Regions from separate parts of the Staphylococcus sp. Z5-21 genome, predicted to be linked through region 1. Evidence: riboswitches for the same ligand, from Rfam matches in the RefSeq annotation. Region 1 holds a riboswitch; each other region holds the start of a gene.
What was found. A riboswitch is a leader RNA that binds a small molecule or an ion and turns the genes downstream of it on or off. The one in region 1 is predicted to bind S-adenosylmethionine.
Positions count from the first base shown of each region.

Region 2: linked by a shared signal. The riboswitch ahead of metK (methionine adenosyltransferase) and the one ahead of M1D64_RS01475 (aminotransferase class I/II-fold pyridoxal phosphate-dependent enzyme) in region 1 are both predicted to bind S-adenosylmethionine.
Region 3: linked by a shared signal. The riboswitch ahead of metX (homoserine O-acetyltransferase MetX) and the one ahead of M1D64_RS01475 (aminotransferase class I/II-fold pyridoxal phosphate-dependent enzyme) in region 1 are both predicted to bind S-adenosylmethionine.
Region 4: linked by a shared signal. The riboswitch ahead of M1D64_RS02920 (Na+/H+ antiporter NhaC family protein) and the one ahead of M1D64_RS01475 (aminotransferase class I/II-fold pyridoxal phosphate-dependent enzyme) in region 1 are both predicted to bind S-adenosylmethionine.

Region 1 is NZ_CP096462.1:320,804-324,022, forward strand. It holds gene M1D64_RS01470 (aggregation-promoting factor C-terminal-like domain-containing protein) at 58-804, shown strand; SAM riboswitch class I at 1,066-1,174, shown strand; gene M1D64_RS01475 (aminotransferase class I/II-fold pyridoxal phosphate-dependent enzyme) at 1,231-2,388, shown strand; gene M1D64_RS01480 (D-lactate dehydrogenase) at 2,414-3,219, shown strand, end outside.
Region 2 is NZ_CP096462.1:1,020,997-1,024,215, reverse strand. It holds gene metK (methionine adenosyltransferase) at 1-1,144, opposite strand, end outside; SAM riboswitch class I at 1,255-1,366, opposite strand; gene pckA (phosphoenolpyruvate carboxykinase (ATP)) at 1,533-3,122, shown strand; gene M1D64_RS05125 (alpha/beta hydrolase family protein) at 3,218-3,219, opposite strand, start outside.
Region 3 is NZ_CP096462.1:14,315-17,533, reverse strand. It holds gene M1D64_RS00065 (DUF2232 domain-containing protein) at 1-450, opposite strand, end outside; gene metX (homoserine O-acetyltransferase MetX) at 716-1,684, opposite strand; SAM riboswitch class I at 1,746-1,844, opposite strand; gene M1D64_RS00055 (AzlD domain-containing protein) at 1,956-2,285, opposite strand; gene M1D64_RS00050 (AzlC family ABC transporter permease) at 2,282-2,983, opposite strand.
Region 4 is NZ_CP096462.1:629,308-632,526, reverse strand. It holds gene M1D64_RS02920 (Na+/H+ antiporter NhaC family protein) at 40-1,332, opposite strand; SAM riboswitch class I at 1,448-1,548, opposite strand; gene M1D64_RS02915 (flavin reductase family protein) at 1,679-2,290, opposite strand; gene M1D64_RS02910 (SDR family oxidoreductase) at 2,494-3,219, opposite strand, start outside.

The sequences.
Region 1 (3,219 bases):
ATTTAACGAAAATATAATTTAATTTAAAAAGAAATTAATTGGAGGATTTTTTTTATTATGAAGAAAACAATTTTAGCATCATCATTAGCAGTAGCATTAGGTGTAACAGGATATGCAGCAACAGCTGATCACAATCAAGCGCATGCATCAGAAGAAAATATCGACCAAGCGCATTTAGCTGACTTAGCTCAAAACAACCCAGAGCAATTAAATGAAAAACCATTACACGCTGGTGCGTATAACTATGATTTCGTATTAGGTGGAAACGAATATACTTTCACTTCTGATGGCCAAACTTGGTCATGGAATTATACAACTGCAGGTGCTCAAAGTGCATCTTCTAACACTATCCAAGATGTAACTGCTCAAGCAACTACACACACTAACGAAACTTCAGCTAACGAAGTTCGTACACAACAACAATCAAGCAACACTGAAGTAGCAGCTGTTGAAGCGCCTAAAGCTTCATCTAACACAAACGTTCAAACTGCACAAACAAGTGCTGCAGTAAAAACTTATAAAGCTGCTCAAACTTCAGCTGCTTCAACTGGTGGATCAGTTAAAGCTCAATTCTTAGCTGCTGGTGGTTCAGAAGCTATGTGGAATTCAATCGTTTTACCTGAATCAAGTGGTAATCCAAACGCTGTTAACTCAGCTGGATACAGAGGTTTAGGTCAAACTAAAGAATCATGGGGTACTGGTTCAGTAGCTGATCAAACTAAAGGTATGTTAAACTACGCTAAACAGCGTTATGGTTCAGTAGACGCAGCGTTATCTTTCCGTGCTTCACACGGTTGGTGGTAGGATTTATAGCACTGAACACGCGGTTTGGTGGTATAAATATAAGAGCCTGAGACATAAATTAATGTCTTAGGTTCTTTTTCAATTAGGCAGTAGATGACTGGATTGAAAATACACTTATATCAAGCTTTTTTCAATCCTAGTCATCCTTGCCGGGGTAGGACTACGAAATCTCTATTAGAAAATTTGATTTCTGTCCTACTCCCTTTTTTTGCATTGACATGTTTGAATATTCTGATAAAATTAATAGTAATTTAAAAGCAAAACTTATCCAGAGAAGTTGAGGGAATTGGCCCTGTGAAGCTTCAGCAACAGACTTTGTAAAGAAGTACTGTGCTTCGTCCAACAAGTAACACTACTTGAAAGATAGGTGACATGTAAACTATATGCCACTTTCGTAGGTATATAGTTTTTTTTAGGAGGACTTTGATGGTGATTTCGGATAGATTAGCACAAGTACCAGATAGTTATTTTGCAAAAACGATGGGGCAGCCTGTTGAACATGGGCCGTTACCTTTAATTAATATGGCGGTAGGTATACCAGATGGAGAAACACCAACAGGGATTATTGATTGTTTTACAGATGCATTGCGAGAGCCAAATAATCAAAAGTATGTAGCATTTCATGGTAAAGAGACTTTTAAACAAGCGATTGTAGATTTTTATCAAAGGCAATATGATGTCGTGTTAGATAAAGACGATGAAGTCTGTATTTTGTACGGAACTAAAAATGGTTTGGTAGCTTTACCATCTTGTATTGTTAATCCTGGTGAAAATGTACTACTACCAGATCCAGGTTATACAGATTATAAGGCGGGTGTCTTATTAGCTGATGCACATCCACAACCGCTCGTATTAGAACCACCATATTACTTGCCTCAATGGGATAAAGTGGATAGGGATATATTGAAAAATACGCGATTAGTCTATTTAACGTATCCAAATAATCCTACTGGATCAGTAGCTACACAAGCTGTATTTGATGAGGCTGTAGCGCAATTTAAAGGTACAAAGACTAAAATAGTTCATGATTTTGCGTACAGTGCATTTGGGTTTGATCATAAAAATCCGAGTATTTTACTAACAGAAGGTGCAAAAGATTTAGCGATTGAAGTATTTTCATTATCTAAAGGATATAATATGTCCGGTTTTAGAGTTGGATTTGCAGTAGGCAATAAAGATATCATTCAAGCGTTGAAAAAATATCACACACACACGCATGCGGGTATGTTTGGTGCGTTACAAGATGCAGCGACCTATGCATTGAATCACTATGATGATTTCTTGGACGAACAAAGTAATATTTTCAAACAACGTAGGGATACTTTTGAAGCGAAGTTAAAGGAAGAAAATATTCCATTTGAACCGATGAAAGGTGGTATATTCTTGTGGCTAAAAACGCCGCCAAATTTTGACGGGGAATCATTTGTTGACTATTTATTACAAGAGCAATCCATACTTGTTGCACCGGGTATTCCGTTTGGTGAACATGGTAAAAACTATGTGCGTATATCATTAGCGCTTGATGATGAGCAATTGAAAGTAGCTGCCGAGAGAATCCAATCTCTGAGACATCTGTATGAATAACATTAATTTTAAAGGGGATGCTAACATGACGCGTATAAAACTTTTTGGCGTTAGAAATGAGGATAAAGCTTTCATTGAAGCTTGGTCTAATAAGCATAAAGTAGAAGTCGATTTAGATGAAGATTTATTAACATGTGAAACTGTCTCACGTGTAAAAGGATTTGATGGTGTGTCTATTTCGCAACAAATACCATTGGACGAAACCATTTATAAGCAATTACATGATTTTGGGATTAAACAAATTGCTCAACGTAGTGCTGGCTTTGATATTTATGATTTTGAATTGGCGGAAAAATATAATTTGATTATTAGTAATGTACCTTCTTATTCACCACATTCAATTGCGGAATATACTGTGTCACAAGCACTCAATCTAGTTCGTAATTATAATGACATTCAACAAAAAACTGCTGAATATGATTTTAGGTGGCAACCGGATATATTATCACGTTCTATTAGAGACTTGAAAGTTGCTGTCATTGGAACAGGTCGCATTGGTTCAATTGTTGCTAAGATATTTGCGCAAGGATTTGACGCTGAAGTAACGGCTTATGACATTGCACCTAATGATGATTATAGAAGCTTTTTAACTTATGCAAGTACCATCAATGAAGCAATCCAAAATGCAGATATCGTAACAGTACATATTCCAGCTAGTAAGGAAAATGATTATTTGTTTGATGAAACTTTATTCAATGAATTTAAACCAGGTTCTGTATTTATTAATTGTGCTCGAGGTACAATTGTGAAAACAAGCGCATTAATCGATGCTTTAGATCGAGGTTTGATAAAAGGTGCAGCATTAGATACGTATGAAGGTGAAAAAGGCTT
Region 2 (3,219 bases), 700 kb from region 1:
GTAATAGCACATCAGTACGTCCAAAATGACCATATGCAGCTGTTTGTTTATAAATTGGATGTTTTAAATCAAGCATTTTAATAATTCCGGCAGGTCTTAAATCAAAATGTTTTCTTACAGCTTCTACTAATTCATATTCACTGACTTTACCAGTACCAAATGTATCTATTGAAATTGAAACCGGTTCAGCAACACCAATCGCATACGCTAATTGTACTTCACATTTTTCAGCCAATTGAGCTGCAACAATATTTTTAGCTACATAACGTGCAGCATATGCAGCTGAGCGGTCAACTTTAGTTGGATCCTTACCACTGAAGCATCCACCACCATGACGTGCATATCCACCATATGTGTCCACGATGATTTTTCGACCTGTTAGTCCTGCATCTCCTTGAGGACCGCCGATTACAAATCTACCAGTTGGGTTAATATAAAATTTCGTCTGTTCATCTAATAATGACTCTGGCACTGTTGGATAAATAACGTGTGTTTTAATATCATCTTTAATTTGATCCAATTCAATATCTTCAGCATGTTGCGTAGATAAAACAATAGTATCTATTCGAACTGGTTTATCTTGTTCATCATATTCAACTGTCACTTGAACCTTTCCATCAGGACGCAAGTATTTTAAAATTTCATCTTTACGTACGTCAGATAAGCGTTTAGCTAACTGATGTGATAAGAAAATGGGTAACGGCATATACGTATCTGTTTCATTAGTTGCATAACCAAACATCAAGCCTTGATCTCCTGCACCCGTAGCTTCAATTTCCGCTTCAGAAGCTTCGTCGCGATATTCTAAAGCTGTATCTACACCTTGTGCGATGTCAGAAGATTGTTCGTCAATTGCTGTTAATACAGCCATCGTTTGGCTGTCATAACCGAATTTCGCACGTGTGTAACCTATTTCTTTAATTGTTTCTCTAACTACTTTTGGTATATCAACATAAGTTGTTGTTGAAATTTCTCCTGAAATTAAAGCCATACCTGTGGTTACAGTCGTTTCACAAGCCACACGTGCATTTGGGTCATCTTTTAAAATTTCATCTAAAATCGCATCCGATACTTGGTCAGCAATCTTGTCCGGATGCCCTTCTGTTACAGATTCTGAAGTAAACAATCTTTTATTATATGTCATAATTTGCTCCTTTAGTTTTAAATTACGAAAATTCTCTCTCTGTTGAGCTCATTAAAAAAGGCCTTCTACACTATAGTAAATAGAGAGAAGGCCCTTTATACGTCCATTCGCTCTTATCGTTCAGACGCTATTTGTCTGCAAACGGTTTGGCACCTTTCTTCAATTAAGAAGAGGTTGCTGGGCTTCATTGGGTCCATGTCCCTCCGCCACTCAGGATAAGAGAATCCGTTAATCTATATAGTACCTAATCTAACATATAATGTCAATTTTACATTTATTAATATTTATTTAAAATTCCTTTGAAATTGGTGTGGACTATTAATCTATATATGTTATACTCTGTAATTGTAAAGGCTTACATCAACTAAATAGCGTGGAGGGATCAAGTATGGCGGTAGATACATACACTTATACAAGCAAAATTGAAAGCATTTTAGACAAGCAATCTTCATTATTTCAATTATCTACAACTCAGTTGTATAATAAAATTTTAGAAAATAATGAAGGCGAACTAACGGAATTAGGCGCCATCAATGCAAAAACTGGTAAATATACTGGTCGTTCACCAAAAGATAAGTTTATTGTCACTGAGCCATCTTATAGAGATGACATCGATTGGGGCAACATAAACCAACCTATCGAAGAAGAAAAATTTCTAAATTTATATGATAAAGTATTAAACTATCTTGATAAGAAAGATGAGCTTTATGTTTTTAACGGTTATGCAGGTAGCGATGAAGATTCACAGTTAAAACTCACTGTTGTTAATGAATTGGCTTGGCATAATTTGTTCGCTCAAAACATGTTCATCCGTCCAAGTACAAATGAAGAAGCTCAAGAAATCAAACCAAACTTCACTATTATTTCTGGACCTCACTTCAAAGCAGACCCATCCATAGATGGTACAAATTCAGAAACCTTCATTATCACATCATTTAAACATAAAGTAATCCTAATAGGTGGAACTGAATATGCTGGTGAAATGAAAAAAGGAATCTTCTCCGTAATGAACTACTTACTACCTAAAGATGACATTATGAGTATGCATTGTTCAGCAAATGTTGGCGAAAAAGGCGACGTAGCTCTATTCTTTGGTTTATCAGGTACTGGAAAGACAACACTTTCTGCTGACCCTACACGTAAACTCATCGGTGATGATGAGCATGGATGGAATAATAACGGTATCTTCAACATCGAAGGTGGCTGTTACGCAAAAGCAATTAATCTATCACAGAAAAAAGAACCACAAATTTATGATGCTATTAAATACGGAACAATTCTAGAAAACGTTGTTGTTGATGAAGAAGGCGATGTTGATTTTGACGACAAGCAATACACGGAAAATACTAGAGCTGCATACCCTATTCACCACATTGATAATATTGTGACACCATCTAAAGCAGCGCATCCTAATACAATTATTTTCTTAACTGCAGATGCATTTGGTGTATTACCACCTATTTCAAAATTAACCAAAGACCAAGCGATGTATCATTTTTTAAGTGGTTTCACTGCTAAATTAGCTGGAACAGAACGAGGCGTTACTGAGCCTGAACCATCATTCTCTACTTGTTTTGGTTCCCCATTCTTACCATTAAACGCTAAAGTTTATGCTGATTTATTAGGTAACTTAATAGATAAACATGGCGTTGATGTTTACTTAGTTAACACGGGTTGGACTGGCGGAAAGTATGGCGTTGGACGTCGTATTAGCCTAAATTATACAAGACAAATGGTTAATCAAGCCATTACAGGTAAATTGAGAGATGCAGAATATGTGAAAGATGATATGTTCGGATTAGATATTCCTGTTGAAGTAGAAGATGTCCCTCAAACATTGCTCAATCCTATCAATGCTTGGAGTAAGCCAGAAGCATACAGAACACAAGCTCAAGATTTAATTAATCGTTTTAAATCTAATTTTGAAAAATTTGGAGAAGATGTTGACGAATTAGCCGTCAATGGCGGATTTGAATAATTTAAAATATTAGAAAAGTAGCCATGTAGTCTTCTATTACAATAGAAAACTACATGGCTACTTTTTATTTGTAAATACTTTATATCTATAACATCTT
Region 3 (3,219 bases), 310 kb from region 1:
AGCACCTGAAATAACCTGATGCATTTGATCTTTTATTGGGTTCATTAAAACTGTCGCGCTTGGTATCTTATCAAACGTTTGCAGTCCCATAAATGCAATTAATGAAATCATACTAATATATGTAGTCGTTATATATAGTATACGTTCTTTAGATGTTCTTTCTTTTAATAATTGGCCAACAACGAAACTCGTAATGAGCACGAGGACCATGATACTTAATACAAATATATTACCCAGTAAAGTTGTTAATACAACCGTTACGACAGCTGTCAATCCGAATGATTCAATTGATTTATGCCATAAGATAATGCCCGGAATTGTCGCAAACGCGCTCAATACAAGACCAAGCGGTGGTAATATATGCAAAGCCAAAGCGACTACGATTAGCGTTAGAATACTAAGCACAGTTGCTTTAGGATATATTTTAGAAAACAAATTCGCCACTCCCATACTATTTTTGACTATACCCTTTATTTTAACCTCTTTAAAACTTTTATACAATTATTGGCAACCCATTTTATATAGAAGTTCTATTCAGAAAATACACCTTCACTATAATCCTTAGAAATCATTGTTATATATCAATCGCTTCTTCACTAACAACAACTTATTTATATTTCACACAAAAATAGGATGTAACCAACTTGTTTCTCACCTCTATTTAGTAGTAAGAAGACAACCGGCACATCCCAAAAATTAAATCTATTTAGTTAGTTCATTTACGTTTGATTTTATAGACTTTTAAAAAGTGATATAGATTCGGCGCCCAATCATTGAAGTTAAGTAAAAATCCATCATGTCCTACATTGTCAGGAACGAAAAAGTGTTTATGAAATTTAAAGCGCTCGCCGACTGCTCGAACAAGGTCATCAGGATAAAGTAAGTCATCGGTAAAGCCCATTGTCATAACCTTCGTATCTAAATTACGGAATACTTCATCCACATCATCACGTCCTCTATCGACATCATGACTATCCAAGACATCCAGCAGTGTTAAATAACATGCATAATCAAAATGATTCATAAACTTATCACCTTGATGTTTTTGATAGGCGACAACTTGATCTGGTGAAAAGCGTTTATCATAACTTTTAGATGATCGATAAGTTAAGAAACCCAATTGTCTAGCGATACTCATACCATTTTTAGGATCTAAATGAATGGCTTGCCTCGCTATCTCGTTAAACGCTCGACTGTAGGATGATGTTTTATCCGTTGCAGCAAGTATAACGGCTTTATCGACATTAAATTTGCGATTATATAATAATTCAATCGCTTGCATGCCTCCTAAAGAACCACCAATGAGAATATTAATGTGTTCAAATCCTAACGTTTCTATGCCTATTTCAATTGCACGTACAATGTCTCTTAACGTGAGCGTTTGAGGGAAATCAGCATCTGTTAATGCCGAACTTGAACCATACGGACTACCAATTACATTAAAAGTTAAAAACTGATAATCATTGATAGGCATATAGCCCCCATCAATGATACCTCTCCACCATCCTGGTTGATCATTTGTCCCATATGTTAAATGGTTACCTGTCAAAGCGTGACAGACAACAACTAAAGGTTGTCCTTTCAACCCCACATGTTCATAGCGTAGTTTCAAATTAGATATGAGTTCTCCAGATTCCGTTGTAAAAGGCCCTAATTCTAAAGTATCTACCGTATAATTCGTCATGATTTCCCTCCTACTTAATAAAAAACTTCTCACTCATATAAAATAAGTAAGAAGTTATAATTACTTATCATTCGAGTGTATCGTTGGTTTTAGCACCGTACTACACAGCCGGTTGCTGAAGCATCACTAGGCCAAGTCCCTCAGCTTCTCGAAATAAGATTTGATTTTAATTGTATAAAACGAAAGTATGACAGACTAAAAATCGGAAATATCATAATTTTCTAATTATTCTAATTCTAACGGATATCCTGTGTTTCATCAATGATATTCTTTAAAAAAACCATCTCAACAATGCCATAATAATAATCCCACTTAGAATCGTTATCGTTAAACTCCTTGAAACGATGGCAATTACAATCGTAGGTATCATCGTTATCAAAAATGCCATATTGATTGTGTATCCAATTACACCATCTTGTTGGACCAAGACACCATCAATAATCAACGCTGTAAACAATGTAATTGGGATAAAGGAGAGCCATTTGACTACACGTTCAGATAAATGAACTTTAGAAATCATCACAAACGGTATAATTCGAGTCAACCACGTCACAATTCCGCATAAAATAATAATCGTTAACATATGTATCGTTGTCGTCATCGTTCCATCACCACCCCAAGTGCTGCCGTTATTGTAGAAGCTAAAATAATTGCTAAATATAATGGCATAAATAAACTTAATCCCAACATCATCACAATGACACAAATAATCAGAACTAAGTAAATCTTAACTTTTGAGCGCCTGATTGATTCAAATTGGGAGACGGCAAGAAAAATAAACATAGCCGTTATTGCAAAGTCTAAGCCTAATGCGTCTGGGTCATGGATGTACTTACCAAATAAAGCACCAATAATACATGCAATCGTCCAAAAAACATAAGCTGTTATATTCAAACCGTGTAGCCATCGATCATTAATTTTTTCGCCTTTTAGATGTGGTGTCACTGCAACCCCAAATGTTTCATCTGTTACCAGTGTTGCCAACCCAATTCTATTTAGTAAACTATAATCCTTATAGCTTGGCGCGAGTGTCATACTTAATAAGAACATCCTAGAATTGACGATGAACGCAGTTAATACAATTGCGGATATAGGTGTACCTGCAATAACAAGCGCGCAAATTATAAATTGTGCTGCGCCTGCGTATACAAGCAAACACAGTAAAATAATTTCCAACAAGCTAAATCCTGAAGCAACTGCAACAATTCCAAAAGATAAACCCACGCCTGCGTATCCTAACAAGGTAGGAATACACGCTTTGACACCTTGTTTAAATGTTACATGCGCTTCATTTTCCATACACACCCACCCTCTCATGGCACTTCAAAAATAATATATCAATTCTAATACAACTCATTCTAAATGCGCAATATCTTTAGACATCCGTTTGTGTGAGGTTAGACTAACGATTGTCTTAAAAAGCTTAAACACACGTTGTTTATATTTCTCTGAATTTTTAGAAATAATTAAGACATACCTCTAAAATATAGCTGAATTCCGCCTAATCATATTTGCTATTTTATACTTTTTACACC
Region 4 (3,219 bases), 310 kb from region 1:
CATACATATGAAATATTCACTTCACATGATTGTTAGGGTTTATTTCTTGTCCAATCTCGGCAATCTAAAGGCGATAGCAATCAGACCACAAATCCCTAATATCATCGGATAAATCGCATACGGTACCAATTCAAACGGTGATATAGATGCCACACCTGCTGCTGCAATAAGCTGTGGACTATACGGTAATAGTCCTTGGAAACAGCTTGCAAACATATCTAGAATACTTGCTGATTTACGCGGATCTACACCATATTCATCTGAAATGTCTTTAGCTAATGGCCCTGCCATTAATATAGAAATCGTATTATTAGCAGTTGAAATATCGGCCACACTCACTAAGCCAGCAATTCCTAGTTCTGCGCCACGCTTAGATTTCACTCTATTACGCACAAAATTAAGTAACCATGTAATACCACCATTGTGTTGTATCAATGCCACTAGACCACCAATTAATAGTGCAATAATGGCAATATCCTCCATGCCAATAATCCCTTTAGAAATAGAGTTTAATAACCCAATCCAATCAAAGGTACCATAAAATAAACCTATAATTGCCGAAAGTATAATACCGCCAATAAGTACAATAATAACGTTGACGCCGAATAATGCGAGTATGAGTACAAATAAATAAGGTACTACTTTTATAAGATCATAATCGTAGCTCTTAGATGCATCAATTTGTGCTCCATTTGTTAAAAACCAAAGTACAATGACAGTAATTATGGCACCAGGTAACACGATTTTGATGTTCACCTTAAACTTATCACTCATTTTTGTTTTTTGAGTTCTTACCGCAGCTATCGTTGTATCTGAAATCATTGATAAATTATCACCAAACATCGCCCCACCTACGACCGTCGCCATAGTGATGGCTGCAGAGACATCCGTTGCTTGGCTTAGTCCAAAGCCAACAGGCGCTATAGCTGCTACAGTGCCCACGGATGTACCCATAGAAAGTGACACGAACATACATATCACGAATAAACCTACAATGATTAAATTCTCAGGAATCAAAGATAGTCCCAAATTCACTGTAGATTTTACGCCACCCATATCTTCAGTTGTTTGCGAAAACGCTCCTGCTAATAAGAAAATGAGCATCATTAGTATAATATTGGAATGTCCTGCACCCTTAGTAAAAATTTCAACTTTCTTTTGAAATGATTCTTTTCTATTTAATACAAGTCCCACAATTGTCGCTACTAGTATCGCAACATTTAGGGGCATTGTAGTGAAATCGCCGGTAATGATACCAACACCTAAAAACATACCCACAAAAATAATTAAAGGTATCAGTGCCCATGCATTACCTTTCTTTGTCTCCTCCATACAAAACCAACTTTCCTTTAAGTTCAAACAGAACATCAATTTTTCTACCATTAAATAAACTTACTCAAATAAAAAACTCTTTCCAATTGAAGAAAGAGTAAACTTTGTACATTTATTCTTATCTTCTAGCATAAATGATGCTACTGGAATTGGCACACGCATAATCATGTTGCCGAAGTATCCACAGGCCAGTCCCTCCACTTCTCTTGATAAGTTATTTAATTTATTTTTCACAGTACAATATTAAATTAGTTTCGTCAATTACTGTTTTAAATTCTTGCTTAAACTTTAACAAATCTTAACAATTAGCTGATGAGCTAATGACTTCAGTCTTATCATTTATAAATTACTCTGTTGGTCGATTAATCGTAAATGATTGTCCTAATGCAGCATAATCATTTCCAGCTAAACGTGCCACAGGCGCTAATGCTTGTGCATCTATTTTACTATCATCAAAGTAAACTGCCTCATCAATGTGATACATCACAACCTCACCAATGATTAAATCTGATCCTTCTTGAGCATCGCCTAATGTAACGATTTGATTTAGTTTGCATTCCATTCGAATTTTGGCTTGTTCCACACCTGGTACAGGCACGACTTCTGATTTCACACATGTCAACTGCGTTCTTTCTAATTCATTTAGTGTTCTGTCTATAGGTGCAGCCGTTTTATTTATTTGTTCTACAGTCATTTCATCTGTAATATGAACTACAAATGAGCCTGTTTCTTCAATATTTAACGATGTATCTTTGCGCTTTCCTTGTGAACGTGCAGTAGAAATCATAATCATAGGAGGTGCGCTGCATACAACATTAAAAAAACTGAACGGTGCAGCATTTAAATTCCCATCTTTATCCTGTGTTGTCACAAATGCAACTGGTCTTGGAATAACACTACCACTTAGTAATTTATAATTCTGTTGTTTCGTTAATGTGTTTGCGTTATATTGTTTCATCCACATTTATACTCCTTTTAAAAATAATAAAAAAGCGAGACAGAAACCAAACATTGAATTTGATTTCTCAATCTCGCCCATATAACGTCGGCTATATGACTCATTGTAATATTCGCTTATCAAGCTAGAAGTCACAGGGTTTAGATGATACAACTTTAATGTGATTGAATCATCTCCACATTAGCTGTGACGTTTCATATAACCTAGTCTAACTGAGTACCACCTGTCACACCATATACTTGACCTGTTGTATAACTGGATTCTTCAGCTGCCAAGTGTACATATGTGCCTGATAATTCTACAGGTTGACCTGCTCTGCCCAAGACTTCCTTTTGTCCAAAGCTCGGAATTTTAGATTGCGGTTGACCACCAGAAATTTGTAATGGTGACCAAAATGGTCCTGGCGCAACACAATTCACACGAATGCCTTTCGCACCGAGTTCTTCGGATAGACTTTTCGTTAATGAAATAATCGCAGCTTTTGAAGCAGCATAATCATGTAAAATTGGGCTTGGATTGTAACCTTGAACTGAAGAGGTCAGCGTAATGGTTGCACCAGCTTGTAAATAATCTACTGCTTTTTGAACTGTCCAAAATATTGGATAAACATTCGTCTCAAATGTTTCTGAAAACGAAGCTGTGTCAAAACCTTTTATGCTTTCTCTATATTGTTGATGACCGGCGACAATGGTTACATTGTCTAACCCGCCAAGTTCGTTGTAAGCTGTTTCAACTAAATCGTAATTAAATTGTTCATCTCTAATGTCACCTGGAATTAAGACAGCTTTTCTTCCTGCTGCTTCAATGACTTGTTGTACTTCTTCTGCATCTTGTTGTTCTGCTGGAAGATAATTAATTGCTACATCAGCGCCTTCCTTAGCGTAAGCAATAGCTGCTGCTCTGCCTATAGCTGAGTCTCCACCAGTAAC